DNA from 2 places in the Fusibacter sp. A1 genome. Region 1 is predicted to be linked to the other one. Evidence: riboswitches for the same ligand, from Rfam matches in the RefSeq annotation. Region 1 holds a riboswitch; the other holds the start of a gene.

Evidence for each region. A riboswitch is a leader RNA that binds a small molecule or an ion and turns the genes downstream of it on or off. The one in region 1 is predicted to bind thiamine pyrophosphate.
Region 2: it holds a riboswitch for thiamine pyrophosphate, as region 1 does, so the genes downstream of both, thiS (sulfur carrier protein ThiS) here and thiT (energy-coupled thiamine transporter ThiT) in region 1, are expected to answer to the same signal.

What each region holds. Positions count from the first base shown of each region.
Region 1 is NZ_QQWI01000003.1:98,521-108,798, reverse strand. Features, by position in the region: gene DWB64_RS04525 (PucR family transcriptional regulator) at 1-1,377, shown strand, start outside; gene DWB64_RS04520 (hypothetical protein) at 1,382-1,630, shown strand; gene DWB64_RS04515 (NCS2 family permease) at 1,804-3,132, shown strand; gene DWB64_RS04510 (DNA glycosylase) at 3,272-4,120, shown strand; gene DWB64_RS04505 (DUF554 domain-containing protein) at 4,129-4,806, shown strand; gene DWB64_RS04500 (EAL and HDOD domain-containing protein) at 4,897-6,114, shown strand; gene DWB64_RS04495 (metalloregulator ArsR/SmtB family transcription factor) at 6,130-6,477, shown strand; gene DWB64_RS04490 (co-chaperone GroES) at 6,584-6,853, shown strand; gene groL (chaperonin GroEL) at 6,867-8,495, shown strand; TPP riboswitch at 8,858-8,952, shown strand; gene thiT (energy-coupled thiamine transporter ThiT) at 9,005-9,547, shown strand; gene tpx (thiol peroxidase) at 9,738-10,241, shown strand.
Region 2 is NZ_QQWI01000006.1:30,564-44,452, forward strand. Features, by position in the region: gene thiC (phosphomethylpyrimidine synthase ThiC) at 1-734, opposite strand, end outside; gene thiE (thiamine phosphate synthase) at 779-1,771, opposite strand; gene thiH (2-iminoacetate synthase ThiH) at 1,768-2,874, opposite strand; gene DWB64_RS09475 (thiazole synthase) at 2,876-3,643, opposite strand; gene thiF (sulfur carrier protein ThiS adenylyltransferase ThiF) at 3,648-4,448, opposite strand; gene thiS (sulfur carrier protein ThiS) at 4,448-4,642, opposite strand; TPP riboswitch at 4,729-4,825, opposite strand; gene DWB64_RS09490 (putative metalloprotease CJM1_0395 family protein) at 5,141-5,668, opposite strand; gene DWB64_RS09495 (universal stress protein) at 5,806-6,216, opposite strand; gene DWB64_RS09500 (hypothetical protein) at 6,416-6,661, shown strand; gene DWB64_RS09505 (hypothetical protein) at 6,721-7,125, opposite strand; gene rlmN (23S rRNA (adenine(2503)-C(2))-methyltransferase RlmN) at 7,256-8,287, opposite strand; gene DWB64_RS09515 (phosphatase) at 8,289-9,011, opposite strand; gene DWB64_RS09520 (NAD(P)-dependent oxidoreductase) at 9,013-9,954, opposite strand; gene DWB64_RS09525 (PilZ domain-containing protein) at 10,017-10,370, opposite strand; gene DWB64_RS09530 (HD domain-containing phosphohydrolase) at 10,448-11,992, opposite strand; gene aroQ (type II 3-dehydroquinate dehydratase) at 12,162-12,584, opposite strand; gene DWB64_RS09540 (shikimate kinase) at 12,556-13,068, opposite strand; gene aroC (chorismate synthase) at 13,065-13,889, opposite strand, start outside.

The sequences.
Region 1 (10,278 bases):
AAGATCTATCCTTATATCCAAGAACTTGATCCATCGCTAGTAGCACTTGCTGATGAACTTGGTTTTCCCGTAATCGATTTGGATTATGAAGTGCCCTTCAACGATATCATGACCCCTATCTATAAATTACTTCTCAATAGACAAGCTCTAATTCTTGATAAGGTGGAAGCTGTCCACAATGAGACGATGGCTATCCTTCTTAAGGGCGGTACAGCTGTGGATATCGTAGACATGTTGACAGGCAATCTCGAACATCCTACTTTTTATGTCGATTATCAGTTTGATGAGGTGATCTCTCCATATAAAGTGGACGAACGATTTTTAAAGATTACCAACACCTATGCCAGAACCAGGCAAATGGTGATCGGTAGAAAGCGTACAGACACGATAACGGTGGATGAACAGTCAGTTGAGCGAACATTCATCCCGGTGCTTGTAAAAGATGAGGTGCATGGACATTTAGTCGTCTACGGGCATAAGAGACCGATTGGAAATGTCGATATATTAAGCCTTGAGTCGGCTGCCTCACTTTTGGCGATTGAATCCTTAAAGAAACTTTCGATCAAGGAAGTCGAAAACAAGTATAAGGCAGAATTTTTCGATGACCTGATAGCAAACGATTCGATCAGACGGGAAAAGGCCATTGAACGGGCTGGCAACTATGGATTCAGACCGGAAAGCCACTATAGCATAGTCAGCATCAAGCTGATCGGAGATGAAGATCAGGGAGGTCTGATCAAGTCGCAGCGGATGACCAAGGTGATCTACCTACTTGAACTCATGCTGATGAAAGTCTCTCAAACCTATTTGGTCTCTACAAAAGAGCAGACAATCAACTTGCTGTTCATGTGGAAAGACAAAGTAAGTTATAAAAAGAACATCGGAACAATTCTTAACCATGTCGAAGAGACCTTGAGCGATAAATCGCTTGTACCTGATTTCATTGTGGGTGTCGGTAGAATCTATGAGGACATCATCAATACACATCAGAGTCTGACAGACGCCTTAAAAGCGATTGAACTTTCTGGAATTAATCAAACTAAAACGATTATATTTGACGAATTGGGTATATATAAGTTGTTAAGTCATGATGTGCTTAGGGATGAACTGACTGAGTTTTATCAGGCGTCGATCGAACCCCTAGTCGCGTACGATAAAAAGAGGGATACCGATCTTGTAAAGACACTTGAGATTTATTTTGAGATGAACGGCAACTTAAAAAAGATGTCTGAATCGCTGTTTACCCACTACAACACCATTCTCTATCGCATCACCCGTATTAAAGAAATTACGAATAAGGATTTGGATGATGAACAGGATCGTTATGGCCTCCAGACTGCACTAAAAATCAAGCATATTTTAGAACTCAAGAGGTAAGCTTATGCAAACTGTCTGCAAACGATGTGGAAAAATCAATAAAACAGCTGCCAATACTGGCTATTGCAGCGCTTGCCAACCGCTTGAACGACAGGATTATGAGGTGGTCAAGAACTATGTGAGCGCACATCCCAACGCCCAGATGATAGAGGTCCACAGGGCTACAGGGGTCAGTTTAAAAGTCATCGACCGGATGATCAACAATGGCGGACTGATTGTGGTTCCATCAAAGCATGACAATAGGGATGAATGAATTGTAAGAAAACGACTAAGAGCAGTCGTTTTTTTTATGTAATATTAACAAAAATATATAGATAAAAACACTAAAAACACTTTTAATGCATGAATCATCTGATATAATGTTTTGGGGTTATGTCATCTGACATATAAGACAGGAGGTATTACATGAATAAAAACAAGGGTTTTCTGGAGCAGTTTTTCAAGCTTTCAGAACACAAAACAACTGTAAGTAGAGAGTTGATAGCCGGTTTAACAACCTTTATGACTATGGCTTACATATTGGCAGTCAACCCATTCATCCTTGGTACTACAGGCATGGATAAGGGTGCATTATTCACTGCTACAGCGCTCGCTGCAATCGTGGGGACGGTCGCAATGGGTATGATGGCGAACCTACCATTCGCACTTGCGCCTGGTATGGGACTTAATGCCATTTTCGCATTCACTATTGTCGGTGCGATGGGGTATAGCTGGCAAACCGCTTTAACAGCCGTTTTAATTGAAGGTATCATATTTATTCTTCTTACATTCTTCAACGTGCGTGAAGCGATCATCAATGCCATTCCTTTGGGAATCAAACACGCTATTTCAGTCGGTATCGGTCTATTTATCGCCTTGATCGGTTTTGTCAATGCGGGAATCGTACAATCCGGAAAATTCGCATTGCCTGACGGGTCGCTTGATGGACTTATCGTTTCGCTTGGTGATTTGACATCACCTGGTGCGCTTGTCGCAATCATCGGACTTTTAATCACTGGTGTGCTGCTGGCTAGAAACGTACGTGGAGCGATACTCATAGGTATTGCGATTTCTACTGCCATTGCCGTACCGTTCGGTCTAATCAATTTTGATAATTTCACACTGGTTCAAATGCCACCTTCTTTGTCGCCGATTCTCTTTAAGTTTGAGTTTTCGAGCATCTTCAACGGCGATATGCTGGTCATTCTGTTTACCTTACTATTTGTAGATATGTTCGATACGGTCGGAACGCTGATTGGTGTATCCGATAGAGCGGGTATGCTCGATAAGGACGGTAAGGTGCCTAACGCTAAGCAAGCGCTTATGGCTGATGCGATTGGAACTACTGTCGGCGCCGTTTTAGGTACATCTACTGTAACGACATATGTTGAATCGGCAGCAGGTGTTGCAGACGGTGGTAGAACAGGTCTTACAGCGATGTCTACCGCGTTCTTCTTTGCAGTCGCTTTATTCTTTGCACCGCTGTTCTTAATTGTTCCTGCGGCAGCTACGGCTCCAGCGCTGATCATCGTCGGTATGTTCATGATGGCTCCTGTTGCTAAAATCAAATGGGATGATTTCTCAGACGCCCTACCAGCTTTCTTGACATTTGTCATGATGCCTTTCACTTACTCCATCGCAGACGGTATCATCTTTGGTATCGTGTCGTATGTAGTGGTTAAAGTATTTACTGGAAAATCTAAAGATATTCCAACATTAACCTATGTTCTAGCGGCAATCTTTATCGCCAAGTTCATTATCGAGAAATTCCTATAACCCTAAAATCGACCGCTCTGGAGTGATGAATCGCTCCAGGGCGGTTTTTACTTATAAAAGATAAGAACGATGACTTTCGTATCTCTAAATTACTTCACACCCTTAGGTACTTGAGGTATACTTTTATCTATGAGGTGACATGATGATTAGATTTACTGGCGACATAATCGACTTAAAAAAAATTCATGAAAGCGGCCAATCCTTTCGGTGGAAAGAGCTTGCAGAAAATAGGTTTCTTGTGGTTCATTTGAATGGATTATGTGAGATGGTACAGATTGATGAGTGTACGGTACAGATAGAAAATATGATCGGAGAACCGGTGGACTGGATCACCTATCTGGACGGGCAAAGGTCTTATAAGGACGCGAACGATGCGATTCTTGAGCGGGAGTCCACCCTTAAAACTTCAATCGAGTTTGGCAGGGGCATACGGCTACTTAGGCAAGATCCCTTTGAGATGATCATGACCTTCATCATGTCCGCGAACAATCATATTCCAAGAATCCGTAACTTTGTTGATAAGCTTTCTATCTGCTCAGGACGGCTCATTGGGACTGTGGAAGGTGAGGAAGTTTATGCTTTTCCGACAGTGGAAGAGGTGACACACCTTACTGAAGGTGACTTTAGAGCGATGGGGGTAGGTTACCGCGCGCCCTATTTTGTACAAACCATCGAGTATTTGTCAGCTTCAAAAGAGTGGCGAAACTGGTGTGAGCTTGATACCGAGGCGCTTGTAAAAGAACTGATGCTTCTAAAAGGTGTAGGCCGCAAGGTGGCAGACTGTATCGCGCTTTTCGGTTATGGCCGATGGGAAGTTTTCCCTGTAGATACATGGATAAAAAAAGCTGCCAAGGACAAATGGGGAATCGATGCAGGTGGAGATAAAGAAATCAGGCTTGCGCTGGAAAGAAAGTTTCCTGTCGCAAGAGGCCTGGTACAACAATACATGTTTTATTATGAGCGAAGCATAAAGCTTGAAAGGAAGTAGGTGACTTCATGTTTGGTGATATTGTAAATGCGGCTGCGATTCTCATAGGGGGAAGCTTGGGAATCGCCTTAAAAGGGCGTGTGAGTGAGCGCTTTGAAACCCTTATCCTTCAGGCCATGGCTCTTGGGGTGCTGATTATCGGATTTCAGGGCGCGCTGAAGGTGACAAATCCGCTGATCATGCTGATGTCGCTAGCAAGCGGAGCCCTTCTTGGTGAATGGATGCGCATTGAGGATAGGCTGACTAATTTTTCGCAATGGATCAAAGATACATTTGCGATCAAGTCGGATGGCTTTGTTGGCGGTTTTGTCTCTGCGACGCTACTCTTTTGTGTTGGATCCATGGCGATTGTAGGAAGTTTGAACAGCGGACTTTATAACGATCACAGCGTACTTGTCGCCAAGGGGTTGATCGATGGCGTGATCAGTGTCCTGTTAGGGAGCACTCTTGGTATCGGAGTAGCCTTCTCAGCGATTCCTGTTCTCCTTTATCAAGGTAGTATCATCATCGGAGCGGGATTTTTGAAACCGTTTTTAACCGAAGTGCTTATCGCAGATATTTCAACCGTCGGAAGTGTGCTGATTATAGCGATTGGAATCAACATGCTGGGTATTATGAAAATCAGAGTTGGAAATCTTTTGCCTGCCATCGCAATGGCTGTGGTCTTTTCTTTGACTTTAAACTGATAAATTTTATTTTAACTCATGGTTTTGGGTATAGGATGGGATAGATGTTAAATGACTGATGATTGATAGCGATAGATCTGGTGGTGGAATATGGAACAGTTTTTAGCTAGACAACCTATTTTTGATACAAAACTTAATGTATTTGCTTATGAATTGTTATATAGAAGCGATGACCGTTTCAATACCAGTGTTTTTTTTGATGGCAATCAGGCTACGTCGAAAGTGATCACCCAATCGATGATGGTTACTGATTTTTCAAAGCTTGTTGCAAATAAAATGGCATTCATCAACTTCACCGATCAGTTGATCCTTGAAGAAATTCCGCTTCTTTTCGATAAGGATAAGCTTGTCGTTGAAGTGCTTGAAGATGTGCCGGTCACTGATAAGCTGATTGATGCCATTATCAAATTCAAGCTGATGGGATATACAATCGCTCTTGACGACATGGTTCTTGATGGACCCACAGAGCCGCTCATGAAGTATGCGGATATTGTAAAAGTAGATTTTATGATGACCTCGCCTATGGATAGGTTGGTCCTGACAGAGAGACTCAAGCAGTTCTCGGTAAAACTACTGGCAGAAAAGGTTGAGACGATGACCGATTACCGCGAAGCGGTAAGACTAGGCTATCATTATTTTCAGGGTTACTTTTTTGCAAAACCGGATCTGATAAAGACGACGGATATCAAGACCATCTCGACTTCATACCTTAGGCTGATGCAGGAACTTTCAAGCGAATCGCCTGATTATGAAAAGTTGTCGAAGGTTGTGGAATCCGATGTGTCCTTGTCGTTTAAGTTGTTAAAACTCATCAATTCGGCGGCGTTCTACAGAAGCGCGAAAATTCAAACGATCAGTCAGGCGCTTGTGATGCTGGGGCTCAAAGAGCTTAATAAATGGGTGATGCTTCTGATGCTTCAAGAAGTAAGTGCGGACAAGCCGGACGAGCTGGTCAGGACGGTCCTTATCCGAGGGAAAATGATGGAGAAGCTCGCTGAGCATCTTGGTCTGAAGTCGCTTGCCGATGAATCCTTTTTAACTGGTCTCTTATCGCTGATCGATATTATGACGAACAGGTCGCTTGACGATGTGCTAAGCGAGTTGCCGCTTGACGATATCATCATCAGTGCCTTAAAGGGGAACATCAACAAACTAGGTCATATGCTTGGACTTGTCAAAAGTTATGAACAGACGGACTGGACTGGCATGTATCAGTTTTGCAATGAACTCTCATTCAGCGAGCAATCACTGCCAACTGTCTATTTTGAGTCGATGCAGTGGGTAGAGGAGATATTGGACACCTATTAGCAGAAAGGAACTTCAATGAAAATATGTGATTGCGATGTGATTCATCCTGAAAAGGTCGAGTCCGCGAGAAAGCATATGCTGGATAATGACGAGTACCTGGGACTAGCTAGCTTTTTTAAAGCCTTTGGCGACTATAACAGGTTGAGGATTATCAGTGTATTAAAGGAACAGGAATTATGTGTTTGTGATTTGGCAAATCTACTGGATATGTCTCAATCGGCAATTTCACATCAACTGAGAATCTTAAAGCAGGAAAAGTTGGTGAAATACAGGAAAGAAGGGAAAGTAGTTTATTATTCGCTCGATGATGAACATGTTTTTTCAGTTTTTGATACTGGAAGACATCATGTGACGCATGGATGAATGATGATTGCATTAAAAGGGGTTGAAATCATCCCTTTTTTAGTTTATATTGGTATAGTTAGCACTCGTCTTTATAGAGTGCTAAAATCAAACAAGGAGGGTCATCATGAAAATTAGACCATTAGGAGAAAGAGTAGTAATCAAACGCGTTGAAGCAGAAGAAAAGACAGCTAGCGGGATTGTTTTACCTGGACAGGCAAAAGAACAACCACAAATTGCCGAAGTAGTTGAAATACCGCTTAATACTGATGCTGAGTTTCCATTAAGTGTCGGTGACCGTGTGATCTTTAAACAATACTCGGGATCTGATGTGAAAATCGGTAACGATACGTATACAGTAATTGATGTTGAAAACATATTGGCAATTGTAGAATAGGGAGGTTTTTGACATGGCAAAAGAAATTTTATTTAGTGAAGACGCGCGAAAAAGACTGGAAATCGGCGTTGATAAATTAGCGAACACAGTAAAAGTAACACTTGGACCAAAGGGCAGAAACGTTATACTTGAAAAAAAATTCGGATCGCCCCTTATCACAAATGACGGCGTGACGATCGCAAGAGAAATCGAACTTGAAGATAAGTTTGAAAACATGGGCGCGCAGCTGGTTAAAGAAGTAGCTACTAAAACAAACGATGTCGCCGGTGACGGTACGACAACTGCGACATTGCTTGCACAGGCGATTGTACGCGAGGGCCTGAAAAACGTGGCTGCAGGCGCTAATCCTATGATTCTTAGAAAAGGCATTGAAAAAGCGGTGAAGGTGGCAGTAGAGGAGATTAAGAATATCTCAGCGACTGTGGACACTAAATCGGCGATCGCCGATGTCGCTTCCATTTCAGCTGCCGATTCAGAAATTGGAGAGCTGATTGCTGAAGCGATGGAAAAAGTGGGAACAGAAGGCGTTATCACTGTTGAAGAATCAAAGACCATGACTACTGACCTTGAAGTGGTTGAGGGTATGCAATTTGATAGAGGATATATTTCATCTTACATGGCTAGTGACCATGAAAAAATGGTTGCCTCTTTGGAATCACCATATATTTTAATCACAGATAAGAAAATCACAAGCATCCAAGAGATACTTCCGATCCTTGAGAAAATCGTTCAAGAGGGCAGAAAACTGCTGATCATCGCTGAAGATATCGAAGGCGAGGCGCTAGCGACACTCGTAGTGAACAAGCTGCGCGGTACATTCGATGTGGTTGCCGTCAAGGCACCAGGATTTGGCGACAGAAGAAAAGCGATGCTTGAAGATATCGCCATTGTCACAGGCGGTCAAGTGATTTCGACTGAGCTTGGATATGACCTAAAGGAAGCGACAGTAGACATGTTAGGTCGCGCGCACCTTGTGAAAGTCGATAAGGACAGCACGACGATCGTTAACGGTGAAGGTGCCCACGATGTCATCCAGGAGCGTGTGAGACAGATAAAAATTCAAATTGAGGCTGCAACTTCAGACTTCGATAGGGAAAAACTACAAGAACGCCTGGCTAAGCTTTCAGGTGGTGTAGCGGTTGTCAGAGTAGGTGCTGCGACTGAAGTTGAAATGAAAGAAAAGAAACTTAGAATAGAAGACGCCTTAAACGCGACTCGTGCAGCTGTTGAAGAAGGAATCGTGCCAGGTGGCGGAACGGCTTATATCAATACGGTAGCCAAAGTCGAAGCGCTGATCGAAACACTGATGGGTGATGAAAAGACAGGCGCGATTATCATCAGACGAGCGCTAGAAGAACCTGTGAGACAGATCGCACACAATGCAGGTCTTGAAGGTTCTGTGATAGTGGATAAAGTACTTAACTCTGAGATCGGTATCGGATTTGACGCGCTCAACAACGTGTATGTCAACATGAAAGAAGCTGGAATCGTCGACCCGACGAAAGTGACAAGGTCCGCGCTACAAAACGCGGCATCTATTGCAGCGATGTTCTTGACAACAGAAGCAGCAGTCGCTGACATAGAAGAAGAATCACCAGCAGGAATGCCAGGCGGAATGCCGGGCGGCATGGGGATGATGTAGTTCGATCGTACTTTGTTCGAACCGCCCCACCGGCAAGGGAGCTTGTATTGTAGGTACCGAAGAGGTGAAGAAAGAGGCCATGGGCCTCTTTTTTATTTACATCAATGATATCCGTCCTACGGCCGGGTGAAATGTGCAAACACATGAAATACCTTCGGTATGATATATGCCCAGTGCATATGAAAGGATATTATATCATGGTTGTATAGCGACTATTTACATCGCAAAGCGATATATCACACCCGAAGGGTATTTCATTGCATTATATTGCATTTTGTTTTCATCCCCTTTACACTCACCTGAGAACGACTCCCAACTAGTTGACAACTTCACAAAACCGTGTTAAGTTGTAGTTAAGTAAATATTTGCACTAGGGGTGCCTTCGGGCTGAGAGCAATAGCAACCCTTCAAACCTGATCCAGTTAGTACTGGCGTAGGGAAGTGAGACTGATATCCTGGTGCATATTTTTTGTAGCAGTTTTTTATATTTTTGAGGAGGAATACTAGTTATGAGATCAAGAAATTACACACGTATGCTTGTCGAGGCGGGGATCATGATTGGACTTGCCTATGTGCTAAACCTTGTGAAGGTGTTTGAGATGCCGCAAGGTGGTTCGGTTACAGCAGGTAGTATGATACCTATTCTGATTTTCGCATTTCGTTGGGGTATCGGCCCTGGATTCTTGGCAGGTGGAGTGTTCGGTCTGCTTCAACTCGCCTTGGGTGGTTATATAGCGACTCCTGTGCAAGCACTGCTTGATTATCCGATAGCTTTTGCTGTTCTTGGACTAGCTGGTCTGTTTGCTACTTCCAAAGAAGTGAAGATCACAGGAGCTTTTTCAGGAATCATCTTGGCGATGGTCGCAAGATTTGCAGCACACGTCGTTTCTGGTGCCGTCTTCTTCGCAGAATACGCTCCAGAAGGTATAAATCCGTGGATTTACTCCATGACATACAACGGTGGATACATGGGTGTTGAAGCCTTAATCTCGTTTGTAGTTATCGTGGTGCTTGCAAAATCGATCAAACGTGAGATGCTGCTTCAGGCATAATCTGTACTATTTCAAATGTACGCCGTGTAGACCTTCCTACACGGCGCTTTTCGTTAGAAGCCACTTCGTTACAATAATTTATTATATTTGCTCTTGCTATTCCCTTTAGAAAAAGGTATTATATTCTCATAGAGAATCATTATCAATTAAGAATCAACCTAACTAATAAACCAAGCGGAGGAAATGAATTATGATGAATATTACTTTTGGCGGCAATACTGTTACAGTGAAACAAGCGGCTGCGGTTGGACAAAAGGCTCCTAACTTCACAGCGACGGCTCAAGACTTATCTCCTTTTGACTTTTACTCTAAAACAGATAATAAAGTAAAGGTGATCAGCGTCGCGCCATCAATTGATACGGGCGTTTGCTCACTTCAAACTCAGCGCTTCAATGAGGAAGCGGGTAAGTTGAAGGAAGATGTTCAAATCGTGACGATCACAGTCGACCTGCCATTCGCACAAAAGCGTTTCTGCGCTGCTGAAGGTGTGGAGAACATCGATGTGGTATCCGATTACCAGAACCGTGATTTCGGTTCAAAGTATGGATTCATGATCGAAGAGTTCAAATTGCTGTCACGCGGTGTGGTTGTCGTGGATAGGGACAACACGATCAAATATGTTGAATATGTAAATGAAGTGACTAATCATCCTGATTATGATAAGGCGCTTGAGGCGATTCAAGCACTGATCTAATAATTCTCCTGTTGACAAAGCGCTCAAACATTGTTAA
Region 2 (13,889 bases), on a different contig from region 1:
AATTCTTTGATCTGGCTTGCATCTGTCGAATCGTTGATGCTGCCTGGACGCATCGCATCTCCTAGAGAGAGCGTCATGTCGTAGGCTTCACAGATTTCAAGCAGCCTGTCGTACTGCTCATAAAAAGGATTCTCCGCCTGATTGAGTTCCATCCACGCATAAAGGAGCGAGCCTCCACGTGATACGATATGGTTCAGTCTTGGATTACGTTTGAACGTGTCCATGGTTTCCCTATTTAATCCCGCGTGGATCGTGACAAAATCCACTCCGTTTTCAGCGTGTTTCTCGACCACCTTGAAGAACTCATCCGCCGTGATATCCTTTAGATCCTTATCATAAAACCCTATCGCATCATAGATAGGCACTGTCCCGATCATAGCCGGAGACCTCTCAACAAGCGCTTTTCTAAACTCCTCAGTCTTGCCGTATGAACTCAGATCCATGATCGCCTCGGCACCCATCTCGATCGCCTTGTCCACCTTTTCAAGTTCCTTTTCAAAGCTGTTCTCATCTTTTGAAATTCCGAGATTGACGTTGATCTTAACCTTAAGTCCGTCACCGACACCTTCTGCTACAATCGATTTATGGTTCTTGTTTGCAGGGATGATCACTTGTCCGAGCGCCATCTTCTCTAGCAGCCACGTCATATCCAGATTTTCTTTTTCCGCAACAACTCTCATTTGTTCAGTGACAATACCTTTTCTAGCCGCATCCATTTGCGTTGAATAATTCATGTTATCTCCTTGAGTTCCTTATGTATTTTCATTGAAGCCATACTTTAATTTGTGTAGGCCTCGACCAACTTCCTAATTGTTGCTTCGTTTTCAAGCGCGCTAATCATGGCGCATGCGTCGATGCCGATTTTCTTTAATCTGACCAGTTCCTCAATTCCTATACCGCCGATAGCAACAAGCGCAAGTTCAGTGCGTTTTCTGGCCCATCTGGCATAGGACTCTCCGCTGCATGGCTCGACATCCTTCTTCGATGTCGTCCCGTAGATCGGTCCAAGGGCGATATAATCCGGGGAATGATTCAGTGCCTCTTCAAACTGAACTTCATTATGGGTGGAGATACCGATAATCATATCCTTGCAAAGTCTTCTTACCTTGCATAGGGATTCATCCTCCTGTCCGACATGTACGCCGTCTGCACGACTTGCCATAGCAAGCGTCGGTGAGTCATTGACGATGAAGATCACACCGTGTTCCATTGTCAGTTCACGGATCCTTAAGGCGATTTCGAGCTTGACCGATTCTGAGTTGCACTTGTCCCTATACTGGATGATTCCAACACCGCTGTCGATAAACATCTGCACCTGGCAAAGGATCTCATCGCGGCTTCCTTGAGAGGTAATCGCGTACAAGCCTTTGATTTGTCTTTTGATGCTTATTGTCGATTCCAATTCATACATCCTATACCTGTACCGTTCCATTCTTTTAGCGGTTTCATAGTGATCGATCACTTTGTAATATTCCTCAAGCACCCTTAAGGCTTCTTGCACCCTCACAAAATTCGCAGTCAGCACCTGCTTAACCGACGTTTTGTCGTCAAGGGTGTTGGAAGAAGAAACGTCTCTACCTACATCTCCCTGTGCATCCCTATGATCTTGTGCATTCTCAGGCATCGATTTTCTGATATCGTGTCTCATGCTCCTAAGTTCACTCATCCATACCGGGTCATCCGTTATGAACCTGATGTACTCTTCTAGTACCCTTATGCCTTCACCCGCCCTGTTGACATTGACATCGATTATTCTTAATAGTTTACTCATCTTCTCACCCAATCCGATAGCACGTGCTGTATCCCTTTAGTCTTTAGCATGTCCATAATCTCTTCTACAGACCTCTTATCGTCGATGTCGAATTGAACATCGCTTGCAGCCTTGTCGCTATGACCTCCTACCGTGGTTTTCACACCAGCGGACATCTTTGTGATACCAAGGGCTAGCAGATGCTCTCGTAGTTCTTGCGACTCTCTTGTCGACAGATTTATTCCCAGCCTTGGAAAGCATATTCTAAACGCCAACAGCAGCTGTACAAAGAGCTTATCAGAAACCGTCGTTGCTCCAAACTCCAAGTCCCCCGAAATGGGTTTTAACCTGGGGAGTGAAATACTAAGCTCCACTTGCGGATAGCGCTTTTCAAGATACCTCAGATGATGATATAGCTTGATCGCATCAGATTTTGGATCGGACAGGCCGAAAAGCGCGCCGATTCCGATTTGTGCCATTCCCGCCTTGGCGGCGCGTTCGGGTGCGTTTAAACGGTACTCGTAATCTTTTTTTGGGCCCTTCAGATGAAGCCTGTCATAGACCGCTTCGTCATAGGTCTCCTGGTAGATCGTAAGACTGTTCACTCCCGCACTGATCAAACGCTCATATCCGGACTCATCCAGCGGATAAATCTCGATTCCGATGGACTTGAACTTCACAGCAGCCATCGCGACCGCCTTTTCGATATAGTCTACAGGAGTGTGCTTATTGGACTCCCCTGTCAAAAGCAATACCTCACGCAGTCCGGTACCGTATATGGCATCCAGTTCCTTTTGAATCTCTTCCTGGTCAAGCTTGTTTCGAACAGTCGATGATTCGCTGTTGAACCCGCAGTACACGCACTGGTTCTCACAAAAGTTACCCAAATAGAGGGGGGTATAAAGCCCGATCGTCTTTCCAAACTGCCTCGCGCTTATTCCACTCGCCTTCACAGCAAGTTTTTCAAGATGCTTTGAGGCCTCAGTCGATATCAGCGATAAAAAGTGTTCAAACGATGCAAAATCGATATCAAGGGCGTCTTTCACATGCTTCTCGCCGAACCGCTCGGACTTTTCTAGCAGCAATTCTGTATCCAGGCTTCTAAGGAGCTTGATCAAACTCATCTTAGGCACCTAAAAAACCGGTGAGTGGTGATGAGGCGACAGCAGAAGAGCTTTTAGGTCCAAGCTTGGCCTCAAAGGCGCTGCGCCCCGCTTCAACCGCCTGCCTGAAGGCTTTTGCCATGATCTCAGGACAATCAGACGAAGCGATCGCCGTATTCACCATCACCGCATCCGCTCCCATCTCCATCGCCTCGCAGGCTTCAGAAGGTCTGCCGATTCCGGCGTCAATGATCACCGGCACGTCGATTTCCTCTATGATGATACGAATCATCTCTTTTGTCTGAATCCCCCTATTGGACCCAATCGGCGATCCCAGAGGCATGACAGCCGCAGCCCCTGCCTCCTGAAGCTTTCTTGCCGCAATCAGGTCTGGATTCATATAGGGGAGTACGATAAAACCTTCTTCAGCGAGTACCTTGGTCGCCTTGATGGTCTCTTCATTATCAGGAAGCAGGTACTTTGTGTCGTTAATCACTTCAATTTTTATAAAATCGCCGCAACCCATCGTTCTTGCAAGTCTGGCGATCCGAATGGCCTCTTCGGCGTTTGTAGCCCCAGAAGTGTTGGGAAGCAGTGTAAGGTCCTTTGGTATGTATTCTAAGATATTGTCGCTACCCGCTTCTAAATCCACACGCCTTAAGGCAAGTGTCACCATCTGCGCACCGCTTGCTTCAATCACTGCGGGCATGAGGGCCTGGTCAGAAAACTTGCCACTTCCTATGATCAGCCTCGATTTGAATTCCATGTTTCCCAGTTTAAGCATCTCTATTCTCCTACGTTTCCTTTTCGCCTAAGATCAACCGCACAGCCATGTTTGCCTGATGAGCGCTTGCTACCATGACTCTTGGCGCCATAAGTCCCATGTGTTCCTTAGCTCCTGTGACAAGATCACCTACAAGGTATAACCTGTCGAACCTACGCGTCGTTTCAATCGTGTTGCTTGAAAGTGTACCTGCCATGCCAGACCCCGCTACAATCGGCATCTTACAGTGCGTAAGCAGCTCTGATACCAGCATTGCCTTGCTCTTTGGGTCATCGAAGGCTTCGATGACCACATCGCATCCTTCGAATAGCGACACGGCGTTTTTCTCATCCACTTTCACATGATGGCACTCAACGACGATATATGGATTCACTTTCGAAACCAGCTCTTTCATCGCATCCACCTTTAGAAGACCCAGATGTTCGATAAAGTAGGCCTGCCTGTTAAGATTGGATGGTTCCACCACATCGAAATCGACGATGACAAGCCTTCCGACTCCCATTCTTGCCAGTGCCAGCACAGCGTTTGATCCCAGCCCACCGACACCTGCGATACCAACAGTAGAAGCCTTCATCTGTTCATGAACCTTTGGTGTATGCCTGCTTGCCATCAAATGTTCAAGCGTCTCACTAGATGGCTTGCGCCCGCGCTTGATCAGGACCACTTCGTCCCCGTCCTGCAAGAGGTAGTCGTCGCATGCGCTGAATCCATTGACGTACCTGATATCGGCATCCTCATCATGAAGAAGCCTGAATGACTTCAAATCAATCGATGACGACTCGATAATACAACCATTGTATTTAATCCTCATCAGCCACCTCCTACAAACTGAACTACCTCGAGATTATCACCTGGTTTCAACCGGATGCTATCATAGTCCGCCTTTTCTACAATCACCTTATTCAACTCGACCACAACAAGAACAGGATTCAAGTGAAGATCTAGGAGCATTTGAGAAATCGTTTTGTGATCAAGTTCCATTTCCTTACCATTTACCACAACCATACGTTCACCTCCATCATGTAAAACACATTCTGTATACTATATAGACAAAAATAAAAGGACTTATTCACGTAGAATAAGTCCTCTTGCACTCGCAATTAGTATACTCCCTACGCTGGTCTTAACCAAACAGGTTCTTAGGGTTAGCATACGCCTCTCAGCCTTTCGGCACCCCTGATACAAAATAACTATTTAATTCCCTTTGAGTGTATCAAAGTGTTTCTGAAAAAACAACCGCTAAATTTGTGACACTTTATCTATATGTCATATTTTGACATGAGAAGGTAAAAAAAAGGAGACCAATCGGTCTCAAAACAAAATGAAGGGGATTTATTAATTAATAGGGGTTTTAGCTCATATAAACTTTACCAAGAAGTTGCTCCGGATGCAATAACGACTTCGTCACATTCAGATTAACAATTCTTAAAAAATCAAGCTTTGTTACAACTCTGTTACTTTTATACCCTCACTTTTTTTGAATAATCAGAATTATGGCTGATCTTACAACAATAAATCAACCGTATTGTCCTTCTTGTCCTCTTTTTGCGCTTCATATCTTTTTGATGCAAGCAACATCCTTGCCTGAGAAGCCATCTGTTGTGCGCGCGAAGCAACACTGATATCCTGTGAGGACGGTTTCACAGGTGCCATCGCAGCTTTAATGACCTGCTGGGCGATTTGTATCATTTCCTCAGGATCATCAGAACCTGGAATGGACAGACTAACTTCACCGCCGCTTATATAGCGTTTCCCATCGGGACCAATCGTATAGGTATAGGAGGCGCTGCCTGCGATGTCTCCGCCTGCGGATTGATGGGCGCGCTCATGCGCTATCACTTCCCGCTCCCTGTTTACAAGCTCCCTGATCACAGACCTGTTCTTTGAATCATCTGTCGTAGTCTGACTCTCCACGCCAGAAGCGTTCTTCACGTCCTTTTCAATCGGTCTATCTGCTTGTACTCTTTGATCGCGATCCGAAGGATTATTAGGATAAGCATTTACGTTTTTTTTGTAAGTATCGATACGCATGTTGAACACCTACCTTACTTTATTGATACCCATTATCGATGATTTCAAGCCTCAGCAGTATCTTTTCCATGTCACTTCGACCAAATTTCCTACAAAAAAAACACCACGCAAGTGGTGTTCAGTCAATTAATTTGTCATCAGCTGGCTTGGTCGCCTTCGTCAGAAATTTTGACGATTTCAAACTTCACATTCTTCTTTGTGATGTTTTGTAATCGGTGTATCATATTTTGCTGTTTGGTGACTTCGAGCGATTCTCCCATCACGATATAATCGACATTCAGCTTTTGTGCGAAGTCAGCCAGAGACGCATCGATATCTTTTGATTTTAAGACATTGACACTGGCGTTGTAGTCTTTAGATATGTCAAACAGATATTCCAGCGCATCCGATTCTTTCATTTTTCCAAAATATCTCCAGTTTTCCTTAACCACGTGTACCATATATATTTCATCATGATCGTGTCTGGCTAATTCAGCAGCGTGAGCCAGCAGCCTTTCACAAGATTTTTGCTGGGTGACACAAACCATCACTTTTGTTTTGCTTCTCATAAATACCTCCCTGATTCCTCATGATAATCATACTTGCAAAATATGAACATATTATGACGAGCAACTAAACTCCTTCACGATTGTGAAAACGTTTCCCAAACAATTATACCCCATACGATAGTCAAATAACAGACGGATATCTTTCTATTTTTGTGTTTTTCATATATAATCAATCAGTAGCGTACAAAGGGAGGTTAACATGACAACATACCACAAAATATTTTCTTTGAAAGATTCCTATTTTCTAAAAGAATACGAAACAATCAAACATCATAAGAATAAAATCAGATATTTAAGGGAAGAAACCGTTGCTTCGGCATTTAAAGCCGGAGACGTTCAAATTATCGTTCACTTCGAAGAATCAGGACGCGTTATTGAAATTGATGACTTTTCTGATCGTGAAGTGATCAAGAAGTATCTTGGTCCCAAATTTCTTACTTTCTGATAGGCAAAAAATCTAAAAAGCCGAGCGTAAGCTCGGCTTTTAATTTTAATCAACACAACTTATATCAGGTAACCGTCTAGTTCAGACGGAAGCTCGTCGCAACTAATTGTAGCAATAAAACTAATGTCATAACGCTTACTGATTTCTTCCAGTTTCGAAACGAACTCAGGCGTTTGAGTCACCTTGCAGTCCATTACTTTGCAAAGACCATCAATGAAAATATGTTCGATATCATAATCGTTCGATATCACACCGCATACAAAACCTAAGAACTCACTGATTGATGTAACCGGATAATCAGCCATACTGATAAATCTCAAATCATGCTTTAGATCATACATATGTCTCTTGTCATCATCGATGAATACGACATGTCCTGCCGATTTTTCCATCGCCTCGTTAGCTAATTGAATAATTCTTTTAGTTTTACCTGAACCCATTTTTCCTGAAATTAATTTGACCATGTTAACCATCTCCTTAATCATACCCATTTCGGGCGATGTCGTGTTGTAATAACCTGATACAAATATATTTCGACGTTCCTTCGCCAATCCCTTTAAATTTTCTGAATTTTTTATTTTTTTGTTTTTTTAGCTAGTTCTGCTCAAAAGATCTTCTCAACTGACCGCAAGCTGCGTCAATATCATCGCCTAACTCTCTTCTTACGGTTACATTGAGTTTTCCGCTTTCCAGCATCTTTTTGAACTGAAGGACATCTTTTTTAAGGGTCGGTTCGTAATCGCGCTCTTCGATCGGATTGATAGGAATAAGATTGACATGAATCAACTTGCCTTTCAAAAGCTTTACAAGCGCGCCCGCATGCTCTCTTGTGTCATTGACTCCTTTAATGAGCGCATATTCGACAGTCACCCTACGCCCGGTCAAGGCGATATAGCGGTCAACAGAAGCCATCAGGACCTCAATCGGGTATTTCTTATTCACGGGTACTACTAGGCTTCTCTCATCGTTAAACGGCTGATGAAGCGAGATGGCAAGTGTGATCTGAAGCTTCTCGTCTGCAAGCTGATCGATACGGTTGACAAGTCCACACGTCGAAACGGTAATATGTCGCTGTCCGATTCCTAGATGTTCCTGATTGCTTACCGTTTTGATAAACTCAACCACCGCTTCAAAGTTGTCCAAAGGTTCGCCACTACCCATCAGAACCACATGAGACACCCTTACATTCGCATCCGCAGCCACGATTGAGATTTGCTCCCACAGCTCGTAACTTTCCAGGTTCCTTGCAAGTCCGTCGATTGTCGAAGCACAGAATGTGCAGCCCATTCTACATCCGACTTGCGATGAGATGCAAATGGAATTTCCATGCGCGTATTTCATCAATACCGCTTCCACCTGATGACCATCCCTTAAGGAGATCAGATATTTTTTCGTCGAACTTTCCTCACTGCCCTGCACTTTAACGATTTTCATGTCGAAAAGTTGGTATTTTGCAGAAAGCTTATCCTTAAGTTTTTTAGGAATATTATGCATTTCATCGATAGAAGCGACTCGTTTATTCATCATGAATTCCCAAATCTGCTTCGCTCTAAATTTTGGTTCCCCTAAGGATACGACCACTTGCTCGAGTGAGGCCATATCCAAAGCATATAAACTCGGTTTCATTTTACACCTCTAGTCCTTCCACACCCAACCAATTGAAAAATTGATCGCGTCTGTAGTTAATCGGATAGTCTCTTGGGATCGATGCCCTGTCAAGCAGCTGGTAACACTGAGAGAACTCTGCAAGGTCAAAGTGGATATGCGCGTCGCTGCCCAGTATGATCGGAATGTTGTTTTCATAGCATAGTTTCGCGAGCATCATGCAATGCTCCTCGCTGCCTGATCTGCTTCCTGAGACAAATGTGCTGTTGTTGATTTCAATGGCTATGTTTTTGTCCTTACACGCCCTAACGATCGCAGCATAATCAAGTGGAAACTTAGGATTTCCCAAATGACCTAAAATCCTAACCTTGCTTTTCTCTATCGCACCGCAGACCGCACTCGTATTCTGCTCGACAGTACCCGGTTTAAGTACGACATCGTGAAGTGACGCGATCGCATAGTCAAGCCTATCTAAAAACTTCTCCTCGATATCGATATCTCCGTTGAAGTTGATGATGTTCGCTTCTACCCCTCTTAGGATAAGCACGTCATCGATATATCTTGGTATGACGGTCTGGTTTGCGATATGAAACACATTGGGACCACCCGGCATTGCCGGTCCGTGATCGGATATGCCAAATGCGCTGATGGCATGTTCTTTTGCGTAGTTCACATAATCCATCAATGTGGAATATGCATGCCCGCTCGAAATTGTATGTGTGTGTAAATCTACGATAAATGCCATCCTAATACCCTCTTTCGATATCTACTGTATTGATCAAATCACCTTGTGCGGTGAATCTTTTCAAATTTTTCATAATGACCTCAAGTCGTCTTGAATTCCTATGCTCCGATACCCACGAATTGTGTGGCGTGATCAGAACCTGATCATAGGTCCATAGGCTTGAATCCGAATTCAAAGGTTCCTCTTTTGTGACATCTAGCGCCACAAACCTGAATTTCCCTTTTAGAAGCTCCTCTTCAAGCGCTCGCTCATCGAGTACCGAACCTCTTGATATATTGATGAGTATCGCATCATCCTTCATCAGAGACAATCTATAACTATCCATAAACTGCTCTGTATGAACGGTTTGCGGTAAACAAAGCACAAGTGCGTCGGCATTTTTAATATACTCATCTACCTGATCTTTACCTATGACCTTGTCAAACCCCTCTACATAGTGTCCGCTTCTGTTCATGCCGATAGTATAGGCACCAAATCCCTTAAGGCGTTTAATCGCTTCTTGAGCGATCGATCCTGTTCCTAAGAACAAAATTTGCTTATCTGTCAGTTCTTCAACCTGCGTATCGATCTTCCAAATTCTATTTAAGGACTGCACAATCAGAGGATATGCCCTTTTAACGCCCACAAGCAGCATCATGACGATCCACTCACCCATCGGTGGGCTATATCCGCCCCTATTGTTTGTGATGATCAGCCCTTCTCTCGAGCTTAACTTTTCAGGAACCTGATCCACTCCTACACTTGAGAGCATGATCAGCTTGAGATTCGTCAGTGTGGACAGGTTCATTCTGCCAAACGGATCATAGCAGATTAAAACCTCGGCCCTTGAAAAATCCATTTCTTCTGTAATTCCCGATTCAGGAACTATTTCGACAGAGTAGCCGAGCGACTCTATCTCATCAATCACTTCTTTACCATAATCATAAGTCATCACAACATGCATCCTGTCACCTCACCTACGAAAAACGAGTCAGATACATTTTCTGCATCTGACTCGTACAACTTTTAATCTTCCAGCGGCTCTGTTAATTCAGCATATTCATCAACTGTCGATGCTAATATATCCGCTAAACCTACAAACTCACAACCGTATTGATAGACATTACCTTCCTGACCGATTCTAATGATTTTCAAGACTGAATAAAAGAATTTCTCATCATCAAAAGTGATTTTGGAATTGAAGTAGTAATTCAGCGGCAATTCATGTGTCGAAGCGAAGCCGACACCTGTTTTAGATACGTCTGTCACTGTAATATCTTCATTCACATTGTCAATCTTCACATAGTCTTGCTTATAGAGCGATTCGATTCTTATGGAAATATGTGTAGGATATCTGGTTGAACGTCTTCTATCTTTCATTATTTCACCTCATCTTCATTAAGTAATTATAGTGTATCATACAACCGTGAGAGTCACAATATATACGACAGTCAATGTCAATCCGTATCGGGATACGCTTTTTTGATTTTAATAAACTCATCGATATGCTCTGTCAGGAGTTCAACGAGTTCTGGCTGAAACATTTTTCCGCTCTCACTCTGGATATAGCGTAAAACATCCTCGTCCGCCCATGCTTCCTTATAGACCCTTTTGTGACTTAGGGCGTCATATACATCCGCAATAGAGGTGATTCTAGAATATACATCGATTTCCTCACCCTTTTTACCGTTTGGATATCCGGATCCATCCCATCGTTCATGGTGTGAAAGAGCGATCGTGGCCGCAGTTTTCAGAATCGGACGTTTAGACCGCTTCAGTACGTCATATCCGATCTGAGTATGGGTTTTGATGATTTCGAATTCTTCCGGGGTCAGCTTTCCAGGTTTATTCAGTATCTGGTCGGGAATCCCCACTTTACCGATATCATGCATCGGCGAAGCCAACCTCAAGAGGTTAGCATCCTCATCGTTATGTCCGTAAAGCTGTGCTAACTTAAACGAATACTCGGCAACCCTCACAACGTGGTTGGCTGTCTCTTTAGAACGTGTTTCAACTATCTCACCTAAAGTCACAATTACTTCTTTTTGCGTTTCCACAATCTCTGAATTAAGCAGTGTATTGTCATATGCGACTTTAGCGTTATTGGCATAAATTTTAATCAAATCTCTTTGCAAGTCCGAAAAGTCGACTTCGCTTTTAACATAAAAGTACTGGCTCATGTCTGAGAGTCCGGCAAAGTAGAATACAAACGATTGGTCGCTGAACACGATATCCTTATGATATTTCGACGACTCGATCTGATTCAATAACCCCTTAAAGGTATGCTCTGTGATAAGGATGTCCTTGCTATGTTCAAAATCACCATAAGTGTTGCCCACCGTGTATTCTCCATCGATCTCATTGACTACAAGTGCCGATATATGAGGGGTCGTACCTGTTTCGATGGCTAGAAGTTCTCGGTAGTGCTGAAGCATCAAGGCGTCATACTGCTCGAACTCCTTAAAGTTGAAAAGCTCTCTGGACTGATTGAGAATCAGTTCAAGACCACGCCTGTTTCTATCTATCATCCGCATGTCCATGTAGGACCTAAGGGATGCGATGACTGCAGTGTATAACTTTTGAACAGTAAGTTCCGTTTTAGATTTATAATCGTTGATATCATAGTTTCTAATCACATCGTCCTGAGGAGCTTGTCCAGGTTGTCCTGTCCTTAGGATGATCCGAACAAATGGATTTTGCAGCTCATCTCTGATGTATTTAACGACTTCAAGACCGGAATCTTCGTTTTCCATGACCACATCAAGAAGAACAATCGCAACATCTTCATGCTCCCTCATCAGTCTCTTGGTATCCTCGCCAGAATATGCGGTTAGAAGTTGAATCCCTCTGTTTTCATATTGAAATTTTCGCATTACCATTTTAGTCATGATATGAACTTCTTCTTCATCATCGGCAACAATCACTTTCCAAGGCTGCAGGTGGACAGGACTTGTTGCAGTTGGCGTCTGATCTTCATAAAATAGCAAATCGTTATCGTTCATTTTCATCACCTTCTTCGCATTTGGCAAATAAACTATGTCATAAAAAATGTATTTACATACTACCGTCCCCATGTATGCATGGAATAAGCCTTACCTCATATATACCAAAAATAAATGGCTGTAACCAAACATTTGAAAATTTAATTATGAGTTTCTTACCTGATATCTATCATTTTTTGATCAGATAATCAACAGCGCTGAAATATCCATCGGTGCCCAAGCCAGCAATCACACCATCGACTCCTTTGGTTGTGATCAGCTTACTTCGAAAGGATTCACGGTTGTGTACGTTGCTGATGTGCACCTCTATTTTGGGGCACTTAAGATTGTACAGCGCATCGAGAACCGCAACAGAGGTATGACTGTATGCAGCCGGATTGATAATCAACTTGTCAAATGCATCTGTCTGCTGCAACCAATCGATGAGTTGTCCTTCATGATTGGATTGTAGCACTTCAATTTGAACCTCGTGCTCGATTCCATATGCTACCAAGTTCTTTTTTAGTTCTTCATAACTAAGATTACCATAAATTTGGGGCTCACGGGTGCCCAATTTGTTGAGATTAGGGCCGTTTATGATTCGAATTCTCATATCTTCTTACCTCCTCAACCAGTTTTCTAAGCGCTTTTTTTCGATTCGAGCAATTGACAACCACATGCCTCGCCCGCTTATATGACTGTTTCCTCTTATGATACAGCTTATATAGTATTGACGGATCGTCTTTGAGCATCGGTCTTTTTTTTGTATTGATATGCCCTACGATCTTATCTATCGGACGGTCCAACTGAATGACCAGGCCGTTGCTCCTCATCCACTTCACATTTTCCTCACGGGTGACAACACCACCTCCAGTCGCAACGACTAGCGATCTTGTTGTCGGCAAAGCCTTTAGGCTTTCTGTTTCCCAGTCTCTAAATACAGATTCACCTTCACTAAAAAGTTCGGGGATTCTCTTTTTTGATCTGATTTCAATCCAAGCGTCCAAGTCGACAAATCCGAAATTGAGTTTTTTTGCCAACATCCTACCGATTGAACTTTTTCCAACGCCCGTGATGCCAATGATAAAAACCATCATCTTTGAGCCATCCTCATCAGATCGTAAAGCGCCATCGCAATGACTGACTCTACGACAATGGGTGTTCTTATAACAAATGCCGGATCATGTCTTCCGGTCAACTCATGCTCTATGTTGACTTTTTCCCTGATATCAATCGTTTCCTGTCTTATATAGATCGATGGCGTCGGTTTAAAGGTGCATTTCAATTCAAGATCCATTCCATTGGTTATGCCTCCGAATATGCCGCCATTAAAATTAGTTTTGTGCTTCACAAGGCCATCTTCATAGTAAGCCTTGTCATTCACCTGACTTCCATGGGCTTTGGCAAAATCGATTCCCAAGCCAAACTGAACCGCTTTCATTCCTGGGATGCCGTATAGCCATGCTGCAAGCTCCGATTCAACCGAATTGAAATGTGGTTCGCCAATACCGGCAGGCATTCCGCTTACATTCACCGCCACCTCACCACCTACTGAATCACCTTTTCCTTGAACCTCGCTTAAGAGCTGAGTCACAAGTTTTTTCCACTCCGGTCGAAGGCACTCATACCAAGTACCTGTTCCACTGTCTACGGCATCAAAAGGAAGCGTCAGTCTTCCAAGCCTGACAAGACTGGCTTTTATTCTCAGACCCTCGGTTTCTAAAAGTTGTCTGACAAGCGTCCCGGCAACCACGTAACAAGCTGTCAATCTACCCGAAAACATTCCGCCACCCCGTATATCGTTCTTACCGCCGTACTTGATATAGGCTGGGTAATCCGCATGCGATGGTCGCATGATATGCGCCAGTTGATCGTAATCTTTGGATTTATGGTCTGAGTTTCTGATGATAAACGTAAG